Regions from separate parts of the Microbacterium sp. ARD31 genome, predicted to be linked through region 1. Evidence: riboswitches for the same ligand, from Rfam matches in the RefSeq annotation. Region 1 holds a riboswitch; each other region holds the start of a gene.
What was found. Region 1 has a riboswitch for thiamine pyrophosphate ahead of Q9S36_RS17420 (ECF transporter S component). Riboswitches for the same ligand answer to the same signal wherever they lie in the genome.

Region 1 (5,255 bases):
GGGCTTCTGCGCGGGCGGCGACGTGCGCGCGCTGCGCGAGCAGATCCTGGCGGGCGAGGCCGAGGCGGCGATGGCGTTCTTCCGCGACGAGTACGCGCTGAACGCGAGGATCGCGGAGTACCCGAAGCAGGTCGTCGTCTTCGCCGACGGCGTGACGATGGGCGGCGGCATCGGCCTGGCGGGACACGCCTCGGTGCGCCTGGTCACCGAGCGCTCCCGACTCGCGATGCCCGAGACCCGCATCGGCTTCACCCCCGACGTGGGCGGGTCGTGGCTGCTCGGCCGCGCGCCGGGACGGGTCGGCGAGTACCTCGCCCTCACGGGCGGGACGATGGATGCCGCCGACGCGATCCACGCCGGATTCGCCGACCACCTCGTGCCCGCCAACCGCCTCGGCGACGTGCGGCACGCCCTCGTCACGCGGGCCGACCCCGACACACCGACCGAGATCGCGATGCTGTTCGACGAGACCCCCGAACCCGGTCGTCTCGCCGCCTCGCGCGCGTGGATCGACGATGCGTTCGCCGCCGACACGGTCGCCGAGATCATCGCCCGCCTTCGCGAGCGACCCGAAGCGGATGCCGCGGCCACGGCGGACCTGCTCGAGACCCAGGCTCCGACCGCGCTGACCGTCACCCTCGCCGCCGTGCGCTCGGCGCGCGGGCTGCCGGACCTGCGCGCGGCCCTGGCGCAGGAGTACGCGCTCGTCGAATGGTTCGGCCGCACCCAGCCCGACCTCGTCGAGGGGATCCGCGCGCAACTCGTCGACAAGGACCGGGCGCCGCGCTGGCAGCCGGCCCGCCTGCACGAGGTCCCCGCTGAGACCGCCGACACCGCGCTCGCGTTCCGCCCGAGCGTCCCCCTCTGGAGCTGACGTGTTCGACAGTCCCCTCTCCGCGTCGGCGTACGAGGTCCTCGGCGTGGCCGCCGACGCGAGCGACGACGACCTGCGCAAGGCCTACCGGTTGCGTCTGCGGCAGACGCATCCCGACACCGGCGGCGACGCCGCGCAGTTCGTGCAGGTGCAGCGCGCGTGGGAGCTCGTGGGGACCGCCGAGGCCCGCGCGGCGTACGACTGCGGCCACGGCTTCGGCGAGACCGCCTCGTACGGCCCGGATCCGTCGGCCCCGATGTGGCGGCCCCCTGCCCGGCAGGCCGACACCCGGCCGCGCGCCCGCTCGTTCGGACAGCCCGGCGGCTGGCGTCGCGAGCGGTACCTCGACCTGATCCGCGAGTGGGCGGGTCGCGGGGTGGACCTCGCCGACCCGTACGATCGCGCCCTCGTCCGCAGCGCGCCGCGCGAGGTGCGACGCCTGCTCGCGGATGCGCTCGCCGAGGAGGCGACGGCGCGGATCGTCGCCGAGCTCGGCATGGGGTACACCGTGTGGCACGACGTGGCGGCCGATGCGCGGAACCCGGACGTGAAGCTCGACCACATCGTGCTGGGGCCGAGCGGCCTCTACGCCGTGCTGTCGGAGGACTTCGGCGCGCCGGTGCGCACCCGCCGCGGCGAGCTCGAGGGCGACGCGGTCGTCGGCGCTCCCGTCGCGCAGCTCGTGCTCGCGGCGCGCGCGCTCGGCCGTGCGGCGAAGGTGCGGTTCAGCGCCGCGCTCGTCGTCCTCCCCGACGACGACGTCACGACGGCGGTGGAGGAACTCGGCAAGGTGAAGGGTCTGCCCGTCGCCGTCGTCGCCCGCAGCGTCCTCGCGACGGTCCTCCGCCGCGGCGTCAGCGGTGCGCGCGACATCGGCGGCAACGAGCTCTTCGACGTGCGGACGCGACTGCAGCAGACCGTCCGCTTCGCCTGAGTCTCAGTCGCCGCCGCGCACGAGCTGCATCGGGTGCGTGAGGCGCCACCACGGGTCGGGGCCGGAGATCGCGGTCTTCACGCTCACCGGCACCTCGACCTGGTCGGCCGGCCCCGAGAGGACGAGCGTGCCCGCATCCGCTCCGGCCGCGGCATCCGCCTCGATGTCGAAGGATGCCTCGGCCGTTGCCGTCGCACCGTTCCACAGGTGCAGCTCGGCGTCCTCGTCGGTGACGAGCGTGGTCTTCGCGCCCCAGGCCGTGGTGACCTCGGCGACCACCGTGCCGGCGGGGAGGGTGGAGGTGACGGACGCCTCCTGCGCGACGGCGTCGAGCAGGGCTTCGGTATCGTCGACGCGGGCGCCGTCCGTCGGCGCGCCGGCCACGGAGGCGAACAGGGCCGTGGGGCCGCCGCCGAGGTCGACCGTCCGCGCGGCGACGAGGTTGTAGTAGCCCGCGTAGCTGCCGGTCTTCAGACCCACGACGCCGTCGGTGCCGAGCAGGGCGTTGGTGTTCTCGAACTCGCCCGCGCCGGGCAGCTCCGCGGTCTCCGTGGCGACGATCTCGGCGATCACAGGGTTGGCGAGCGCCTTCTCGGCGAGGGCGACCATGGCCGCCGGGGTGGCGACGTTGCCGCGGTCGTAGCCGGAGGCATCCGTCACCGTGATGCCGTCGAGCCCGTTCTCGGCGAGCCACGCATTCGCGGCGGTTACGTACTCCTCGACGGACCCGAACGCGTCGGTCGCGAGACGGTCGGCGTAGTTGCTGGCCGAGGCGATGAGCATGCCCTGGAGCATCTGGTACTGGGTCAGCGAGCCATCGTCGGGGACGTTGAGCGCCGACTGGTTCTGCCCGACGTAGTCCCAGTACTCCAGGCGGTCGGCGTACGTGAACGCGTACTCGGGACCCTGCTCGCCGGCGGCGAGCGGCGCCTGGTCGAGGATGACGAGGGCGGTCACCAGCTTGGTCGTGCTCGCCATCTGCGCCGGCGTCTCGGACGAGGCCGCGGCAGCGAACCCGGTGATGCCGACGGCGGATTCGCCCTCGGCGGGCCACGCGATCGCGCTCGGCGCCCCCGTCAGGGCGGCGGCGTCGGTCGTCGTCGCCGAGGGCGTCACGTTGTTCAGGGGCCAGAGCAGCATGGCGCTCGTGTAGGCCGTCACGACCGCCAGGACGGCGAGGGCCGGGATGCCGAGGACGGCGAGCGGGATGCCGCGCCGCCGACGCTCGGGCGGCAGCAGTTCGAAGGTCGCGGGCTGAGCCTGGGAGGCGCTCACCGGACGCCCCTCCTCGTCGACCCACCCGAGCGCACGGTGATCGGCGGCAGGGGAGGCAGGCGTCGCACCGCGCCGGCGTCGGCGCGTGCGGGAATCGGCGTCGTCCACGGTCACCGGACAACGGTAGCGCGCTCTCCCTGTGGCTATACTCGACGCACAACCACGGGAGTCCGGTGAGCCGGGCTGAGAGGAAGCGATCCACGCTTCGACCGTCGAACCTGATCCGGATCATGCCGGCGCAGGGAGGAGAGAGAAATGCACGCTGTCGCGTCCACGTCCGAGACCCGGACCACCACGTCGCCGAACCGCTACCGCTGGCGTGTCGTCGACATCGTCGTCGCCGCCGTCCTCGGCGTCGCGGTGGGCCTGCTGTTCTGGTTCTGGAACGGGGTCGGTTACGGCTGGTTCGAGGTGATGGATGCCGCGACCCCCGGCCTCGGCGGCTTCGCCGTCGGCATCTGGCTCATCGGCGGTGTCATCGGCGGTCTCGTGATCCGAAAGCCCGGCGCCGCGCTGCTCGTCGAGGTCGTCGCTGCGGCCGTCTCGGCCACGATCGGCAACATCTGGGGCCCGTCGACGCTGCTGTCGGGCCTCGTCCAGGGCCTCGGCGCCGAGCTCATCTTCGCGGTGTTCCTCTACCGCCGCTTCGGCATCGGTGTGGCCGCGCTCGCCGGCGTCGGCGCGGGCGTCGCCGCGTGGATCTTCGAACTGTTCTTCGGCTCGACCCCGAACATCCTGAAGACGCTCGAGTTCAACCTCATCTACCTCGGCACGATCATCGTCTCGGGCGTCGTGCTCGCCGGCGTCGTGGGCTGGCTGCTCGTCCGGGCTCTCGCGAAGACCGGTGCCCTCAGCCGGTTCGCCGCGGGTCGAGAACAGGCGGACGAGGTCTGACCACCGGGTCCCGCCCGGCCGGACTCCGCGCACGCGGCTGGGGGTGGCGCTACGCGGGCCGCCGCCGACCGGCCGTCGCGGACGTCGACCTCGACATCGCCCCCGGCGAGCGGGTGCTCCTGCTCGGTGCATCGGGCGCGGGCAAGTCGACGCTCCTGGCGGGGATGGCGGGGCTGCTCGGCGGTGACGAGGACGGCGAGGCGTCGGGTCGGATGACGATCGACGGCGCCGACCCGAGCACGCAGCGCGGCCGTGTCGGCCTCGTGCTGCAGGATCCCGACGCCGGGGTCGTGCTCTCCCGTGTCGGCGACGACGTGGCATTCGGTTGCGAGAACCTCGGCGTCCCGCCCGAACGCATCCCGGTGCGGGTGCGCGCCGCGCTCGACGCCGTCGGGCTCGACGTCCCGCTCGACCGCGAGACCGCGCGGCTCTCGGGCGGCCAGAAGCAGCGCCTCGCGATCGCGGGCGCCCTCGCGATGGACGCGGGTCTGCTGCTGCTCGACGAGCCGACCGCCAACCTCGACCCCGTCGGGGTCCGCGAGGTGCGCGCCGCGGTCGGACGGGCGGTGGAGGCCACGGGCGCCACCCTCGTCGTGATCGAGCACCGGACGGACGTGTGGGTCGACCTCATGACGCGGGTCGTGGTCCTCGACGCCGAAGGGGGTCTGCTCGCGGACGGAACACCCGCCGAAGTGTTCACCCGTCACGCGGCGACCCTGCTCGCGGCCGGGGTCTGGCTGCCGGGTCACCCCGTCGACCTGCCCGCGCTGCCGGCCGTGACGGCGGACGTCCCCGCCGCCCTCCGGGCGAGGGGGCTGGCCGTCTCACGGGACGGGCGGACGCCGGTGCGCGAGGGACTGGACCTCGAGGTGGCGGCGGGGGCGGCATCCGTCATCACCGGACCCAACGGCGTCGGCAAGTCGACCCTCGCGCTGACCGTCGCGGGGCTCCTGCCGGAGTTCGCCGGGACCGTCGAGGCGGGCACCGTGCCCGCGGGGCGTCGGGGAGCGCGGCCCTCCCGCTGGAGTTCGCGCGAGCTCCTCACCCGGATCGGCACCGTGTTCCAGGATCCCGAGCACCAGTTCCTCGCCTCGACGGTGCGTGCAGAGCTCGAGGTCGGACCGCGCGCCCTCCGGCGCCCGCCCCGCGAGATCGACGCCGTCGTGGACCGGCTGCTCGACGAGCTCGGGCTCACCGCGCTCGCGCGCGCCAATCCGTTCACGCTGTCGGGCGGTCAGAAGCGGCGGCTGTCGGTGGCCACGGTCCTCGCCACATCGC
Region 2 (5,255 bases), on a different contig from region 1:
GTCGTCCTCGAGCAGCAGCACGTGGCGGGTCGCGGCCTCGAGGTCGCGGCCGTCGAGGTCGGGGTAGGCGCAGTGCTGCTCGACGACGAACACCTGCTGGCGCAGCCGCCACACGTCGTACGCCAGCCGCGTCGGCAGCTCGTCGAACCGGACGCACCGCACCTGCAGGCTCATCGCAGGAACTCCACGACCTGGGCGAACGCGCGCCGGGCCTCGGGTGCGAAGGGCAGCAGCCCGTAGACGTGGATCAGGTCCGGCTCCTCGATCGCCGTCAGGTCCCAGCCGGCCTCGCCGGCGCGCTGCCTGAGCAGCCGGCAGCCCGGGAAGAGCAGGTCGCGCGTGCCGTAGAGCACCAGCGCCCGCGGCAGGCCGGCCAGCTCGCCGAGGGCGGGGGAGACCTCAGGCCGCCCCAGGTCCTGCGACGTGCCGGCCCACCACCCGGCGTACGCCTGCAGCTTGCCGATGAACAGCCACGGGTCGATCGCATCGACGTCGTGCGTCTCGGGGGTCGAGGTGGTGAGGTCGACCCACGGCGCGTGCATCACGAGGTGGCTGGCCGGGGTGAGCCCGCGGTCGCGGACGGACTGGGCCACTGCCAGTGCCAGGCCGCCGCCGGCGGAGTCGCCGGCGAGGACGACCCCGCCCTCGCGCCCCGCCCAGCGGGCGACGTCGTCGACGAGCGCGTCGTGGGAGTCGCGCCAGGTGTGCTCGGGCGCGAGCGGGTAGTCCGGCATGACGACCCGCGCCCCGATCGCGTCGGCGAGCCGGGTGGCGTACCGGACGTGGAAGGCGTCGATGGGCGCCATGAACGCCCCGCCGTGGACGTAGTACAGGGTCCGCACCGGCCGTCGCGTGCGTGGTGTCAGGACGTGGCACGGGAAGCCGATGTCGGTGACCGTGGCGTCCCACCGCTTCGCGAAGCCGGGCGTGACGCGGGTCGGGAGCGCGCGGTCGAGGGTGCGGTGCCAGGCCTCGACCCGGGCTCGCTCCGCGGGCTCGCTGTCGAGCTCGCGGGACCTGCGGATCTTCGGGACGAGGGTGGCCAGCAGGTCGTGGCGGCGGCTCGGCATGCCCCCGACCCTAGAGGTGCTCGAGCGGACACTTGGCCGCTCGACGCGCGCCATGCCCTACGTCGGGCGGCCACAGAGGTGTCCTAGTACGCTGGCGCCAGAAGACAGGGGAGCACGTGCAGGCGTGCTGAGAGTGCGGACCAGCCGCAGACCCTCCGAACCTGATCCGGTTAGCACCGGCGATAGGGAGTCACCATGCACCAACGTGTCCGCGCTGCACTCACCACCGCGGCCGCCGCCGTCACGCTCGCGGGGTGCAGCCTCGCCGGAGGCGGCTCGGACGAGTCCGCGAGCGAGACCACCGCGAGCCCCAGCGGCTCCACCGGAGGCGCCGGCGGGACGGTCGTCCTGGCCACGCACGAGTCCTTCCACCTGCCGAAGCGGCTGGTCAGGGCGTTCGAGGACGAGAGCGGTTACACCCTCGAGGTGCGCGCCGCCGGTGACGCCGGCACCCTCGCCACCAAGCTCAGCCTGACCGCCGACAACCCGATCGCCGACGCCGCCTTCGGCGTCGACAACACCTTCGCCTCGCGACCGCTGGGGGAGGGCGCCTTCGCCGAGGTCTCGCCGACGACGCAGCCGCCCGTCGAGTACGCCCTGCCCGACGGCTCCGACCGGCTCGTCCCGGTCGACTCGGCGAGCGTGTGCGTGAACGTCGACACCGCCTGGTTCGACCGGGAGGGGCTCGAGCCGCCCCGGACGCTCGAGGACCTCGCCGACCCGGCGTACCAGGACCTGTTCGTCACCCCCGGCGCCTCGACGAGCAGCCCCGGGATGGCGTTCTTCCTCGCGACCGTCGCTGCCTTCGGCGACGATTGGCAGTCCTACTGGACCGACCTGCTCGACAACGGCACCAAGGTCGTCGACGGCTGGGAGGACGCCTACTACGGCGACTTCACCGCCGGCTCCGACAACGGCACGCGTCCGATCGTGGTGTCCTACGACTCCTCGCCCGCCTTCACGGTCTCCGGGGGGCGGAGCACGACGGCGGCGCTGCTCGACACCTGCTTCCGCCAGGTCGAGTACGCCGGCGTGCTCGAGGGTGCCGACAACCCGGAAGGTGCGGCCGCCCTGGTCGACTGGCTGCTCAGCGACGAGGTGCAGAGCGCGCTGCCGGAGTCGATGTACGTCTTCCCGGTCATGCCCGGCGCGACGATCCCCGAGGACTGGGCCGCCTTCGCCGAGCAGCCCGAGGACCCCTACGAGGTCGACCCCGCCGAGATCGCGGCCAACCGCGAGCAGTGGCTGACGGAGTGGACGGACGTCATCTCGCGATGAGAGGTCTCGAGGCTCGCTCCGCTCGCACCTCGACCACCGGGGCGCTCGGTGGTTGAGGTGCGAGGAGCGCCAGCGACGAGCCTCGAAACCCCACTCCCATGAGGCGGGTCGCCGGCCTCCTTCTCCTGGCCGCCGGCCCGGTGCTGGTGCTGGGCGTGCTGTTCGTGCTGCCGGTGACCGGGATGGTCTCCGAGGGCTTCGTGGTCGACGGCCGCTTCGCGCCGGGCGAGGTCCTCGAGGTGCTGACCCGGCCGCGGGTGCACCGGGTCGCCTGGTTCACCGTGTGGTCCTCGGCGGTCGCGACGCTCGTCGCCGTCGTGCTGGGCCTGCCGGCGGCGTACGCCCTGCACCGGCTCGCGCTGCCCGGTCGCGCGGCGGTGCGGGCGGCGCTGCTCGTGCCGTTCGTCCTGCCGACCGTCGTGGTGGGCGTGGCGTTCCGCCAGCTCCTGGGGGAGGGCGGGCCGCTCGGCTTCCTCGGCCTCGACGGCACGCCGGTCGCGATCGTGTGCGGCCTGGTCTTCTTCAACGTCGCCGTCGTGATCCGGACGGTCGGCGTCGCGTGGGAGTCGCTGGACCCGCGGCCGGGGCAGGCGGCGGCCGCCCTGGGCGCCACGCCGTGGCAGGTGCTGCGGACGGTGACCCTGCCGGCGCTGCGCCCTGCGATCGTCGGTGCGGCCAGCGTCGTGTTCCTCTTCTGCGCGACCGCGTTCGGCATCGTGCTGACCCTGGGCGGGGTGCGCCACGCGACAGTCGAGACCGAGATCTACCTGCTGACCACGACGGTCTTCGACCTGCAGGCGGCCGCCGCCCTGTCGGTCCTGCAGATCGTCGTGGTCGTCGGCCTGCTGGCCCTCGCGGCGCGGCTGCGCGCCGTCCCCGACCCCACCGCGCCCCGCACCGTCACCCCGCCCCGGGCCGTGCGCCCGGGGGACCTGCCGGTCGTCGCCGCGACCGTCGCGGTGCTGGCGGCGGTGCTGCTGCCGATCCTCACCCTGGTGGTGGGCTCGCTGAGCGTGGGCGACGGCTGGGGCCTGGCCAACTACCGTGCCCTGACCACGGCCGGCGACGACCGGGCGCTGGTGGTGCCGGTGACGAGCGCGCTGGTCACGAGCCTGCGCACGGCCGTCGACGCGACGTGGATGGCGCTGCTGCTCGGAGTCACCGTCGCCACCATCGTCACCCGGCGCTCGCACTCCGTCGTCGAGCGGCGGGTGCGCTCGACCCTCGACGGGTTCTTCATGCTCCCGCTCGGCGTGAGCGCGGTGACGCTCGGCTTCGGCTTCCTCATCACCCTCGACCGGCCGCCGCTCGACCTGCGCGACTCGCCACTGCTCGTGCCGATGGCGCAGGCGCTCGTCGCGCTCCCCCTGGTGGTGCGCACGCTGACGCCGGTCCTCGGCGGCATCGACGACCGTCAGCGGCAGGCGGCGGCGTCGCTCGGCGCCTCGCCGCTGCGCACCCTGCTGACCGTCGACCTGCCGGCGGCCTGGAAGCCGGTGCTCGCGGCGAGCGGGTTCGCCTTCGCCGCCTCGCTGGGGGAGTTCGGCGCGACCTCGTTCCTCGCGCGCGACGAGAGCCCGACCCTGCCGGTCGTCATCTTCCGGCTGATCGGCCACCCGGGCGAGATGAACTACGGCATGGCACTGGCCGCCTCCGTCGTCCTCGCCGTCGCGACCGCTGTTGTGATGCTGGCCGTCGAGCGCCTCCGGGTGCCGGGTGTGGGAGCGTTCTGACGGTGCTCTCCCTGACGGACGTCTCCGTGCGCTACGGCGACGCGCTCGCGGTCGACGACGTGTCGCTGGAGCTCGCCTCGGGCCAGGTGCTCGCCGTGCTCGGCCCCTCGGGGTGCGGGAAGTCGACCCTGCTGCGCGCGGTCGCCGGGCTGGAGCCGCTGGCGGCCGGGACGGTCTCGTGGGACGGCGCCGACCTGTCCGGCACACCGACCCACAAGCGGGGCTTCGCCCTGATGTTCCAGGACGGCCAGCTCTTCGCCCACCTCAGCGTCGCGCGCAACGTGGCGTACGCCCTGCGCCTGCGGCGACTGCCCTCCGCGCAGGTCGCCAGCCGGGTGGGGGAGCTGCTCGACCTCGTCGGCCTGTCCGGGTACGGCGACCGGTTGCCGGGGACGCTGTCGGGCGGCGAGCGGCAGCGCGTCGCCCTCGCCCGCGCGCTGGCCGTCGAGCCCCGGCTGATCCTGCTCGACGAGCCGCTGTCCGCCCTCGACGCGACGCTGCGCGAGCGACTGGCGAGCGACCTCCGGTCGATCCTGCACGCGGCGGGCACGACGGCGCTGCTGGTCACCCACGACCACGAGGAGGCGTTCGCGCTGGCCGACCGGCTCGCGGTGATGCGCGAGGGGCGCGTCGTGCAGGAGGGCGCAATCGACGAGGTGTGGCGCGAGCCCGTCGACGAGGCGACCGCGCTCTTCCTCGGCTACGCCCGCGTGGTGCGCGGCCCGGCGGCGGCGCGGGTGGCGGCCGCAGCGGGCCTGGAGCCGGCGTACGCCGTCGCACTGCGCCGTTCCGCACTGGTCGTGGACCCCGCCGGTGCGCTGGATGCCCGGGTCGAGTCGTCCCGGGTGACGCCGGAGCAGGTGCGCCTCGGGGTCACGGTCGAGGGCGTCGGGTCGCTGGACGCCGTGGCGCCGCTCGGCAGCCGGGTCGCCCCGGGCGACGCGGTGGCGCTCCGGGTCGATGTGACACGTCTCGCGGTCCTGCCGATCTCAGTCGCCCCTTGACCCGTCCCTACACTGACCTGCGTGTATCGACCGGCCTACGCCCTCCTCATCGGGGTCGCCGCTGTCATGGGCGCACTCGCCGTGGCAGCCGCGATCAGCCTCGACCGTCCCCTGGTCGACCCCGAGGGCTTCCTCGGCCCGTCGTGGCTGAGGCTGCCGCTGCTGGTCTT
Region 3 (5,255 bases), on a different contig from region 1:
GAGCAGGCCGACGTCGCGGAGGGCGTCGTAGGCCTCGCCGACGAACGTGCCGTCGACGTCGTGCCGGGCAGCGTGCCGGGCGAGCCGTGGGCCGATGGCCCTCGCGCGCTCGACGAGCGAGCCGGAGGTGCCGGTGGCGTGGTGGTCGGAACGGGTGTCGGACTGCGCGCTCTCGGCGCGGGGCTGGGTGGATGTCGTCATGCGTCGAGCATCGGCGTGGCCGCGAGCGGCATCCAGTGCACGATCGTGACCCCACTGGTCCAGGTTCTGGACTACCACCCGCCGTCGAGCCCTGCGAGGATGAGTCATGCCCGACTACGGGAGCTACTGTCCGGTCGCGATGGCCAGCGAGGTCATCGCCGACCGGTGGAACCCGCTCATCATCCGGGAGCTGGTGCTGGGCAACACCCGGTTCAACGACATCGCCAGAGGCATGCCGGGGATCTCCCGTTCGCTGCTCGTCCAGCGGCTCCGGCACCTGGAGAAGACGGGCGTCGTCGAGACGTGGCCCGCCGCGACGGGCCGGGGGAGCGAGTACCACCTCACGCCGGCCGGGCGGGACCTCGAGCGCGTCATCGACAGCCTGGGGCGCTGGGCGGTGGAGTGGCTCTTCGACGACTTCCGTCCGCACGACGTGCCGCCTGCCACGCTGATGTGGTGGATGCACCGGAGGGTCGACCCGTCCCGGTTCCCGCCGCTGCGCACCGTCATCGAGTTCCGGCACACCGCCCCGGAGCCGCAGACGATCTGGATGGTCCTCGACCACGGCCAGGCCTCCGTGTGCCTCCAGCACCCGGGCTTCGAGACCGACGTCCTCGCCTCAGCCGACACCGCGGCCTTCGCCGACGTCTTCCAGGGCTACCAGCGCTGGTCCGAGGCGGTGGACGCCGGACGGATCGAGGTCGCCGGGCCACCCCGCCTGACCGTAGCCCTTCCCACGTGGTTCCGGTGGAGTCCGTGGGCCGAGGTCACCCGCGAGCGGGCCGGGCGCCCCGTCGCCGGGCCCGCACCTCGCTGAGACTTCCTACTGCTCGAACCTGCGGAACGCGCGCCCCTGCGCACCCGCGAGCTCCGCGGTCTTCCGCGACAGCTCGGTGACATCCACGTCGCGCAGGCTGGTGAGCTGGTGCGGGTCGCGCTCGAGGTCGTACAGCTCCCACTCCCCGGTGCCGGCGTGCTCGATGTAGGCACGGGAGCCCTCGCGGAGCAGCGCCCAGTCGAGGTTGGTGTTCTCGATGATCAGGCGGCGCCGCCAGCTGGACCAGTCGCCGGACCGGAGAGGGCCGAGCATCGAGCGGCCGTCGAGCTCGCGTCCGTCGTCCGGGTCCAGGCCGGCGATGTCGAGGGTGGTGGGCATGAGGTCGACCTGGGAGACCAGCGCGTCGACCGTGCGCGGCTCGACGCCGGGTCCGCGCGCGGCGAAGGGGATGCCGGCCGCCTCCTCGTAGGGCTGCGACTTGTGGAGCAGCCGGTGCTCGCCGAGGAGGTAGCCGTTGTCGGAGACGAAGAAGATCCACGTCCTGCGGAGCTGGCCGGTCCGTCGCAGCACGTCGAGGATCCGACCGACCTGGTCGTCGACGTCCTGGAGCTCCTCGAGCTTGCCCTCGTAGATCTTGCGCATCCGGCGACGCTCCTGCTTCGGCAGGTCGCGCAGCCACGTGGGCTTGTCGCTCATGTCGGCCTCGTTGAACGCCGGCGGGTCCCACTCGACGTCGTCGAAGTCGTCGGCGTGCTCGGGGCTCGGCGTGTAGGGGCCGTGCGGGGCGGTGGGGGAGTACACCGCGAACCACGGCCCGGTGTCCTGGTGGCGACGGATGAAGCGGCGCAGCCGCTTGCCGGCGAACTGGTCGAACCCCCGCTGCGACTCGACGCGCCGGACCGTGCCGTCGACGTTGACGCGTGGGTCGTCGATCATGCCGTCGAGCAGCGCCACCCAGCGGTCCCAGCCGGGGGCGACGTAGGTCGGGTCCAGGCCGAGGCCGTTCATGTACTTCCCGAAGTAGCCGGTGCTGTAGCCGGCGCCCTGCAGCCTGGTCGCCGCGGTGTCCCGGTCGTGCCCCTGCCCGACGAAGGGCTGGTGGGTCATGTTGCTGTCGCAGCCGTGGTTGTGGGGGTAGCGGCTGGTGAGGATCGAGGCGCGCGCCGGCCCGCACAGCGGCATCGCGCTGTAGCCGCGACGGAAGTGCACCCCCTTGCGGACCAGCCGCCTCCACGTGCGGTCCATCGACCGCAGGGTCGAGCGCATCTGGTCGTCGGTGACGATCCACAGCACGTTGTCGGCCACGCGCCCACCCTACGCACGCCGCACACCCGGTCGCCTGCCTCGACGGCACCAGCGCGACCTCGGCCGACGACCTCTGCTAGCGTCGTCGCCGTCCACACGGGAGTCCGCGGCAGCGGGCTGAGAGGGAGCTGGAGCCGCTCCGACCGTCGTACCTGATCCGGGTCATGCCGGCGAAGGAAGTGATTCCACGTGTTGTCGACGCGCATCTTCTGCCTGGTCTCCTCGACCGACGACCTGTCCCTGCTCGGCGACCTGGCCGAGGCCGGGATCGACGGGTTCCAGGTCCGCGACAAGGTGGCCACCACCCGTGAGCTCGTCGAGCTCACGCGGGTCGTGATCGGCGCGGTCCGCCCGTTCGGCGCCACCGTCGTCGTCGACGACCGGCTGGACGTCGCCCTGGCGACGGAGGCCGACGGGGTCCACCTCGGGGCCGACGACCTCCCGGTCGCGCTGGCCGTCGCGGCCGCGCCGCACCTGCTCGTCGGAGCGACCTGTCGCGACCGCGGCGACGTCGAGCGGGCCGCCGCGGCAGGGGCGGCGTACGCCGGGTTCGGACCCGTGTTCGCCACGTCCAGCAAGGCCGGGCTCCCGCCCGCGCTCGGGGTGCCCGCCGTCGCCGCTGCGAGCGGCGTGCTGCCGCTGGTGGCCATCGGCGGCATCGAGACCGGCCGGGTGCGTCCGGTGGTCGACGCGGGTGCCCACGGCGTGGCGGTGATCGGTGCCATCTGGCGCGCACCTGATCCCGTCGCCGCAGCGAAGGAGCTGGTGCAGGAGCTCGGCTGATGCGCGTCCACGTCCTCGGCGCCGGCATCGTCGGCCTCGCCTGCGCCGACGAGCTGCTCGCCCGCGGCCACGACGTCACCGTCGTCGACCCGGCACCTGGGAGCGGTGCCTCGGCCGTCGCCGCCGGGATGCTGTCACCGGCGGGGGAGGCCTGGTTCGGAGAGGCCGACGTGCTGGGGCTCGGGCTGGCCAGCGCGGCCCTCTGGCCGGCGTACGCCGCCGGGCTGGGCGTGACCCTCCACGAGCACGGGACCCTCGTGGTCGGGTACGACGCCGGTGACGGCCAGGACGTCGAGCGGCACGCCGAGGTGCTGGCGCGGCACGGCATCCCGGTCGACCTGCTGGGGCACGCGGAGGTCCGCGGCCTCGAGCCGGGGATCGGACGCACGTCACGCGGGATCCGGCTCGACGACCGGGCGGTCGACCCCCGGGCGGTGGTCGCCAGCCTGCTCGCCCGGCTGCGCGGCCGGGTCCGGGACCGCCTGCCGGCGGCACGTCCGGACGCGACGGTGGTCGCCACCGGAGCCTTGCTTCCCGAGCCGTGGACCGGTCTGGTCCGAGGCGTGCGCGGGGAGGTCGTCCGGCTCCGGACCACCGTGCCGCCGCGCCACGTGGTCCGGGGCTGGGTCGCGGGCGAGCCGGTCTACCTCGTGCCGCGCGCGGACGGGGAGGTGGTGGTCGGGGCCACGGTCGAGGAGCACGACGAGCCGCCGGCGGCGACCGCGGGCGGCGTCCTCCGGCTGCTCCGCCCCGCACGCGTGCTGCTGCCCGCGCTCGACCGGGCCGAGGTGCTCGCGTGCGAGGCCCGGGACCGGCCGGCGACGCGCGACCACCTGCCCCTGGTCGGCCCGACTGACGACCCGCGCACCTGGCTCGCGGCCGGCCACTTCCGCCACGGAGTCCTGCTCGCCCCGCTGACGGCCCGGCTCCTCGCCGACGCCCTCGAGGGCGCGGCCCCCGACCCGGCCGTCGACCCCCGACGGTTCCTGACCGCTAACCACCCCACCACCACGACCACCGGAGGCATGCCATGCGCCTGACCCTCAACGGCGTCCCCCTGGACGCCGACGCCCGGACCCTGCAGGACCTGCTCGGCCCCCTCCCGAGCGGGCACGCAGCCGTCGTCAACCACGAGGTCGTGCCGCGCGCCGAGCACGCCAGCAGGCTGCTCGCCGACGGCGACGTCGTCGAGCTCGTCACGGCGGTGGCCGGCGGATGACCGAGCGGACGAGCGACCTCGTGATCGGCGGGCGCACCCTGTCGTCGCGGCTGTTGCTCGGCACTGGGGGCCTGCCGCGACCGGACTTGGTCGACCCGGTCCTCGACGCGGCCCGGCCCGGAGTGGTGACCGTCAGCGTGCGGCGGACGTCGAGCACCGCACCGGGCGGGCTCCTCGCGGCGCTCTGCGACCGCGGGGTCCCGGTGTTGCCGAACACCGCCGGCTGCCTGTCGGCCCGCGAGGCCGTGCTGACCGCCGAGACGGCGCGCGAGGCGCTGGCCACGGACTGGGTGAAGCTGGAGGTGATCGGCGACGAGGTGAGCCTGCTGCCCGACGCCGTCGAGCTGGTCGCGGCAGCGGCGGAGCTCGTCGCGCGCGGCTTCACGGTCCTGCCCTACACGACCGACGACCCGGTGCTCGCCCGCCGCCTCGCGGACGTCGGCTGCGCGGCGGTGATGCCGCTCGGCTCGCCGATCGGCTCCGGCCTCGGGATCCTCAACCCCCACCTCATCGAGTCGGTCGTGGCCGCGGTCGACGTGCCGGTGGTGCTCGACGCCGGCATCGGCACGGCCTCCGACGCGGCGCTGGCCATGGAGCTCGGGTGCGACGCGGTCCTGGCGGCGAGTGCGGTGACGCGGGCCGCGGACCCGGTCGCGATGGCCGGCGCACTGCGGGCGGCCGTCGACGCAGGCGCCGCCGCACGGCGGGCCGGCCGGATCCCGCGCCGGACCGTGGCGCGCTCGGCGAGCCCGCTGGACGGGAGGATCGCGTGATCCCGCGGCTCGTCGTGCTGACCGACCGTGCCCAGCTGCGGCTGGGCCGGGGGCTGGTCCGCACCGTCCGCGAGTGCGCCGATGCGGGACTGTCGGCGGTCGTGGTGCGCGAGCACGACCTCGCGCCGTCGGCCCGATCGGCGCTCGTCGAGGAGCTGGTGTCGGTTCCCGGCCTGACGGTGATCTCCTCTCGCAT
Region 4 (5,255 bases), on a different contig from region 1:
GGACCAGATCGACGGTGGTGTCGTTGAGGGGCCCGTCGACGGTCAGGGTTCCGACCGTCGCGCCGTCGGCGCGCGCGTCCCCCAGATCGAAGGTCGTCGAGACGATCCCCGCCGCGCCGTTCCACAGCACCACGTCGGCGTCGGCGTCGGCCACGATCTCGACGCGCTCGCCCCACACGGTCTCGACGGTGCCGACGACCGAACCGGCGGCCACCGTCGGCTCGGTCTGCAGCTCGCGCTCGACGTCCGCGTACAGCGTGCGGGTGGCCGCGTTGCGGGCGTCGTCGTCGGCCTGGCCCAGAACGGCGGCGTAGACGCGGACGGGGGTGTCGTCGACGGTGATGTCCTTCGCCGACAGCAGGTTCCACGCGGCGAGCGTGCCCGTCTTGATCCCGACCACGCCCTCGTCCGCCAGCAGCGCGTTGGTGTTCTCGACGCGGCCGGCGCCGGGGAGCTCGATCACCCGCTGCGACACGATGTCGGCGATGACCGGATTCGCCATGGCCCTCTGCGCGAGGGTGATCAGCGCGGCGGGGCTCGCCCGGTTGCCGGCATCCATCCCCGTGGGCTCGACCACCGTGACACCGGGCACGCCGTGGGCGCGCAGCCATTCGTTCGCAGCATCGGCGAAGACCGCATCCGAGGGCCACAGGTTGCCCGCGAGCCGGTCGGCGTAGTTGTTCGCCGACCCGACGAGCATCCCCGCCAGCAGCTGTCGCTGGGTGAGGACGCCGTCGACCGGGACGTCGAGGGCCGACTCGCCCCGGGAGCGGTAGTTCCAGTAGTCCACCGAGTCGGCGTAGGTGAACCGGAACTCCGGTCCGTCCTCGCCGGCCGGAAGCGGCATCTCGTCGAGGACCACCAGGGCGGTGACGACCTTGGTGATGCTGGCGATGGCGTCCGCGGTGTCCCCGGATGACGTGGTCCCGTCCGCGGCAGCGGGAGACACCACGGTGCCTCCCGCGCCCGCCACGGCGACGGCGGCGCTTCCCTCGCTCGGCCAGCTGAGCTCGGCCGCGGCCGCCGGGACCGGGGCGACCTCGACGTCGGCGATGGTGGGCTCGACGGCCGACAGCGGCCACAGCAGGGTGGTCGCGGTGTAGACGAGGGCGACGAGCACGGCGATCGCCAGCGGCACCAGCACCCCGGCCCGCAGGGGCGACCGCCACGGCGGACGATCCAGCAGTCCCGACGCGACGAGGGTGGGCGTGGTGATGGGTCGGGGCGTGACCGTGCGATCGTCGAGCCACGTCAGGGCGATGCGCCCCGAGGTCGAGACCACCGGCCCCCCGTCGCCGGTCGCGCCGGTCGCGGCATCCGGGTCTTCGTCCGCCGGCCACTCCGCCTGGTTCTGTGCGCGCGCGTCACGGCGCGACAGCAGGGAGGCGTCATCGACGGTCACGCGACAAAACTACCGCTCCCGTACGCCGGTATACTCATCGCCACAACCACGGGAGTCCGGTGAGCCGGGCTGAGAGGAAGCGATCCACGCTTCGACCGTCGAACCTGATCCGGATCATGCCGGCGCAGGGAGGAGAGAAGATGCACACGTCCACGTCCGCATCCACCGCCGAGAAGGCGACCACCGCTGGGAAGCGGAGCCTGCGTTGGCGCGTCGTCGACATCGTCGTCGCCAGCGTCATCGGCGTCGCTTCGGGCCTGATCTTCCTGGCCTGGAACGTCGGATACCTCGGGCCCAGCGCACTGCTCGAACCGCTGCTGCCCGGCCTGCAGGGTCTGCTCGACGGTCCGTGGCTGTTCGCCGGAGTGCTCGGCGCGCTGATCATCCGCAAGCCCGGTGCCGCGATCTACACCGAGACCCTCGCCGCCGTCGTGTCGGCGCTCGTCGGCAACCAATGGGGCGGCTTCCTCACCATCGAGGCCGGCCTCGTGCAGGGGCTCGGCGCCGAGCTGATCTTCCTGCTCTTCCTGTACAAGCGCTGGAGCCTGCCGGTGGCCGTCCTCGCGGGCGCGGGTGCGGCGCTCGCCGGCGGCATCAACAACCTGGTGCTGTGGTACGCCGGCGCGGACACCACCTTCACCCTCGTGTACCTCGCCTCGACCATCGTCTCGGGAGCGGTCATCGCCGGTGCCCTCTCGTGGCTGCTGGCGCGCGGGATCGCCGCCACCGGCGCGCTCGACCGGTTCGCGTCGGGGCGCGATGTGCGCGCCCGTGTCTGACGCGTGAACACCGCCGGGCTCCGCGCGGCCGCCGTCCAGGCGCGAGGGTGGGGCTGGCGGCACGCGTCGCGGCGCGCGTGGGCGGTGAGCGGTGTCGACCTCACCATCGAGCCGGGGGAGCGCGTGCTGCTGCTGGGCGCCTCGGGGGCCGGCAAGTCGACGCTGCTGCACGGCCTCGCCGGCGTGCTCGGAGGCGACGAGGAGGGTGAGCAGGCGGGCGAGCTCCTCATCGACGGGATGCCGGCCTCCGGCGCCCGCGGGCGCGCCGGGCTCGTCCTTCAGGACCCCGATTCGCAGGTCATCCTCGCGCGCGTCGGCGACGATGTGGCCTTCGGGTGCGAGAACCTCGGCGTCCCGCGGGAGGAGATCTGGCCGCGGGTGCGTCACGCGCTCGACGCCGTCGGTCTCGACGTGCCCCTCGACCGGCCGACGAAGGCGCTGTCCGGCGGTCAGAAGCAGCGCCTCGCGCTCGCCGGAGTCCTCGCCATGCGCCCCGGGCTCGTGCTGCTGGACGAGCCGACCGCCAACCTCGATCCGCACGGCGTCGTCGAGGTGCGGGAGGCCGTGCGGGCGATGCTCGATGCCCACCCGGCAACCCTCGTGGTGGTCGAGCACCGCGTCGAGGTGTGGCTGCCGCTGATCGACCGCGTGATCGTCCTCGGTGCCGGAGGCGGTGGCATGGTCGCGGACGGCACGCCGGATCAGGTGCTGCGCGGAGAGGGGCCGCGGCTGGCCGAAGCCGGGGTCTGGGTGCCCGGCATCCGCCCCCCGCTTCCGCCGCCGCCCGCCCGCGCGCCCGGCGAGCCCTTGCTGGTGGCCCGTGACCTGGCCGTCCAGCGGGTGACCGGAAGGCCTGTCGCCTCGGGGATCGACGTCACCGTCGACGCGGGCTCCGCGCTGGCGATCACCGGACCCAACGGCGCGGGCAAGTCCACGCTCGGCCTCACCCTCGCCGGACTCATCGCCCCGGCATCCGGGGACGTGTCGGCGGCGGGCGCGCTGGGCGACGGCGTCGCGGCGGCTCCCATCCGGTGGTCTTCCCGCCAGCTGCTCACGCGCATCGGCACCGTGTTCCAAGACCCGGAGCACCAGCTGCTGACGACGACGGTGCGCGCCGAGCTCGAAGTGGGTCCCCGCGCGCTCGGGCTCGACGCGGACGAGACGTCGCGCCGCGTGGACGAGCTTCTCGAGCGCCTCCGCCTCGCACCGCTGGCGCGGGCGAATCCCTACACGCTGTCGGGCGGCGAGAAGCGGCGGCTGACCGTGGCCGCGGCGCTGGCGACCCGGCCTCGCGTGCTGATCCTGGACGAGCCGACCTTCGGTCAGGACGCCCGGACGTGGGCGGAGCTGGTGGCCATCCTGGCGCGCCTGCGAGACGAGGGGTCGGCGATCGTCACGATCACGCACGATCTCGACGTCGTGACAGCGCTGCATTCCCGGCGGTTCGAGCTGCCGGCATCCGCGGCGGAGGGGGCGTCGTGACCCTGCTCGACTCCCGCGCTCGCACCGGTGTGGTCGCGGGCATCAACCCCGTCGCCAAGCTCGCTGCCGCGGCGGTCATCGCCATCCCCCTCGTCTTCACCCTCGATGTGGTCTCGGCAGCGGTGGCGCTCGTGCTCGAGCTGCTCCTCATCCCCTTCGCCGGCCTGGCGTGGCGGGAGTTCTGGACGCGGACGTGGCCGGTGTGGCTGGCCGCGCCGCTCACCGCCCTCACGATCGCGCTGTACGGCGAGACCTCGGGACAGATCTACGCGGAATGGTTCGTCGTGCGCATCAGCGAGGGCTCCCTCGCCCTCGCCGCCGCCACCCTTCTGCGGGTCCTCGCGATCGCCCTCCCGTCGGTCGTGCTCTTCGTCACCGTCGACCCGACCGATCTCGCCGACGGGCTGGCGCAGGTGCTGCGCCTGCCGGCGCGTTTCGTGCTGGGTGCGCTGGCGGGGCTGCGCATGGTCGGGCTGTTCATCGACGACTGGCGCGCGCTCGAACTCGCCCGCCGCGCCCGGGGCGTGGCGGATCGGGGACGCCTGCGCCGCTTCTTCGGCATGGCGTTCGCGCTGCTGGTGCTGTCGATCCGGCGCGGCTCGAAGCTCGCGACCGCCATGGAGGCCCGCGGGTTCGGCGCGGACGGGACCCGCACGTGGGCGCGTCGCTCCCGATTCGGCGCACCGGAGTGGGCGCTCATCGGGCTCGGGGCCGCCATCGCTGCGGTCGCCGTGGTCGCCGCAGTGGCGGCGGGCACGTGGAACTTCATCCTCGGGCCCGGCTGACCTACCCTGGGGCGAGCACCCCGGCACCCGCAACGCGTGAGACGCGGTCCCGCGTATGCTGGAACCGGATTCCGTTTCGCGCCGGTTCGGCGGTGGTTCGAAGGAGAACAGCATGGAGCTCACGGGCGCATCGGCCCTCGTCACCGGCGGGGCCAGCGGCCTCGGTCTCGCGACCGCGCAGCGACTGGCGGCCGCCGGCGCCGCCGTCACGATCGTCGACCTGCCCTCGTCGGCCGGTGCCGAGGTCGCCGGCGAGTTCGGCGGGTCCTTCGCCGCGGCCGATGTCACCGACCCCGGACAGGTCGCCGGCGCCGTCGCGCACGCCGCGGCATCCGGGCCCCTGCGGGTCGTTGTCAACTGCGCCGGGATCGCCCCGCCGGCGAAGGTGCTCGACCGCGACGGCGAGCCGACGCCGCTCGCCGACTTCGAGCGCATCGTGCGTATCAACCTCATCGGCACCTACAACGTCATCGCGCAGGCCTCGGCCGCCATGGCGCGCACTGAGCCGACCGCCGGCGGCGATCGCGGCGTCATCGTCAACACCGCCAGCGTCGCCGCCTTCGACGGGCAGATCGGGCAGCCCGCGTACGCGGCGAGCAAGGGCGGAGTGCACGCCATGACGCTGCCGATCGCGAGGGAGCTGGCGCGCCACGGCATCCGCGTCGTCACGATCGCCCCCGGCATCATGGAGACCCCGATGCTGAAGGGCCTGCCGCAGGCCGCGCAGGACTCGCTGGGGCAGCAGGTGCCCTACCCGCAGCGTCTCGGCCGACCCGACGAGTACGCACGACTGGTCGCGGCGATCGT

Region 2: another riboswitch for thiamine pyrophosphate. It lies ahead of Q9S36_RS21635 (thiamine ABC transporter substrate-binding protein); the one in region 1 lies ahead of Q9S36_RS17420 (ECF transporter S component).
Region 3: another riboswitch for thiamine pyrophosphate. It lies ahead of thiE (thiamine phosphate synthase); the one in region 1 lies ahead of Q9S36_RS17420 (ECF transporter S component).
Region 4: another riboswitch for thiamine pyrophosphate. It lies ahead of Q9S36_RS15980 (ECF transporter S component); the one in region 1 lies ahead of Q9S36_RS17420 (ECF transporter S component).

Annotation. Positions count from the first base shown of each region.
Region 1 covers NZ_JAUZVE010000006.1:52,734-57,988, reverse strand. The annotation lists gene Q9S36_RS17435 (enoyl-CoA hydratase/isomerase family protein) at 1-874, shown strand, start outside; gene Q9S36_RS17430 (DnaJ domain-containing protein) at 876-1,808, shown strand; gene Q9S36_RS17425 (serine hydrolase) at 1,812-3,197, opposite strand; TPP riboswitch at 3,236-3,345, shown strand; gene Q9S36_RS17420 (ECF transporter S component) at 3,339-3,977, shown strand; gene Q9S36_RS17415 (ABC transporter ATP-binding protein) at 4,091-5,255, shown strand, end outside.
Region 2 covers NZ_JAUZVE010000009.1:42,432-47,686, reverse strand. The annotation lists gene Q9S36_RS21645 (GNAT family N-acetyltransferase) at 1-174, opposite strand, end outside; gene Q9S36_RS21640 (alpha/beta hydrolase) at 171-1,070, opposite strand; TPP riboswitch at 1,167-1,276, shown strand; gene Q9S36_RS21635 (thiamine ABC transporter substrate-binding protein) at 1,266-2,348, shown strand; gene Q9S36_RS21630 (iron ABC transporter permease) at 2,447-4,081, shown strand; gene Q9S36_RS21625 (ABC transporter ATP-binding protein) at 4,084-5,085, shown strand; gene Q9S36_RS21620 (phosphatase PAP2 family protein) at 5,107-5,255, shown strand, end outside.
Region 3 covers NZ_JAUZVE010000069.1:13,123-18,377, reverse strand. The annotation lists gene Q9S36_RS47380 (acyl-CoA dehydrogenase family protein) at 1-201, opposite strand, end outside; gene Q9S36_RS47375 (helix-turn-helix domain-containing protein) at 308-1,018, shown strand; gene Q9S36_RS47370 (sulfatase) at 1,025-2,284, opposite strand; TPP riboswitch at 2,371-2,480, shown strand; gene thiE (thiamine phosphate synthase) at 2,474-3,067, shown strand; gene Q9S36_RS47360 (FAD-dependent oxidoreductase) at 3,067-4,107, shown strand; gene thiS (sulfur carrier protein ThiS) at 4,098-4,286, shown strand; gene thiG (thiazole synthase) at 4,283-5,059, shown strand; gene Q9S36_RS47345 (thiamine phosphate synthase) at 5,056-5,255, shown strand, end outside.
Region 4 covers NZ_JAUZVE010000005.1:57,932-63,186, forward strand. The annotation lists gene Q9S36_RS15975 (D-alanyl-D-alanine carboxypeptidase) at 1-1,402, opposite strand, end outside; TPP riboswitch at 1,441-1,550, shown strand; gene Q9S36_RS15980 (ECF transporter S component) at 1,543-2,181, shown strand; gene Q9S36_RS15985 (ABC transporter ATP-binding protein) at 2,185-3,663, shown strand; gene Q9S36_RS15990 (energy-coupling factor transporter transmembrane component T) at 3,660-4,448, shown strand; gene Q9S36_RS15995 (SDR family NAD(P)-dependent oxidoreductase) at 4,561-5,255, shown strand, end outside.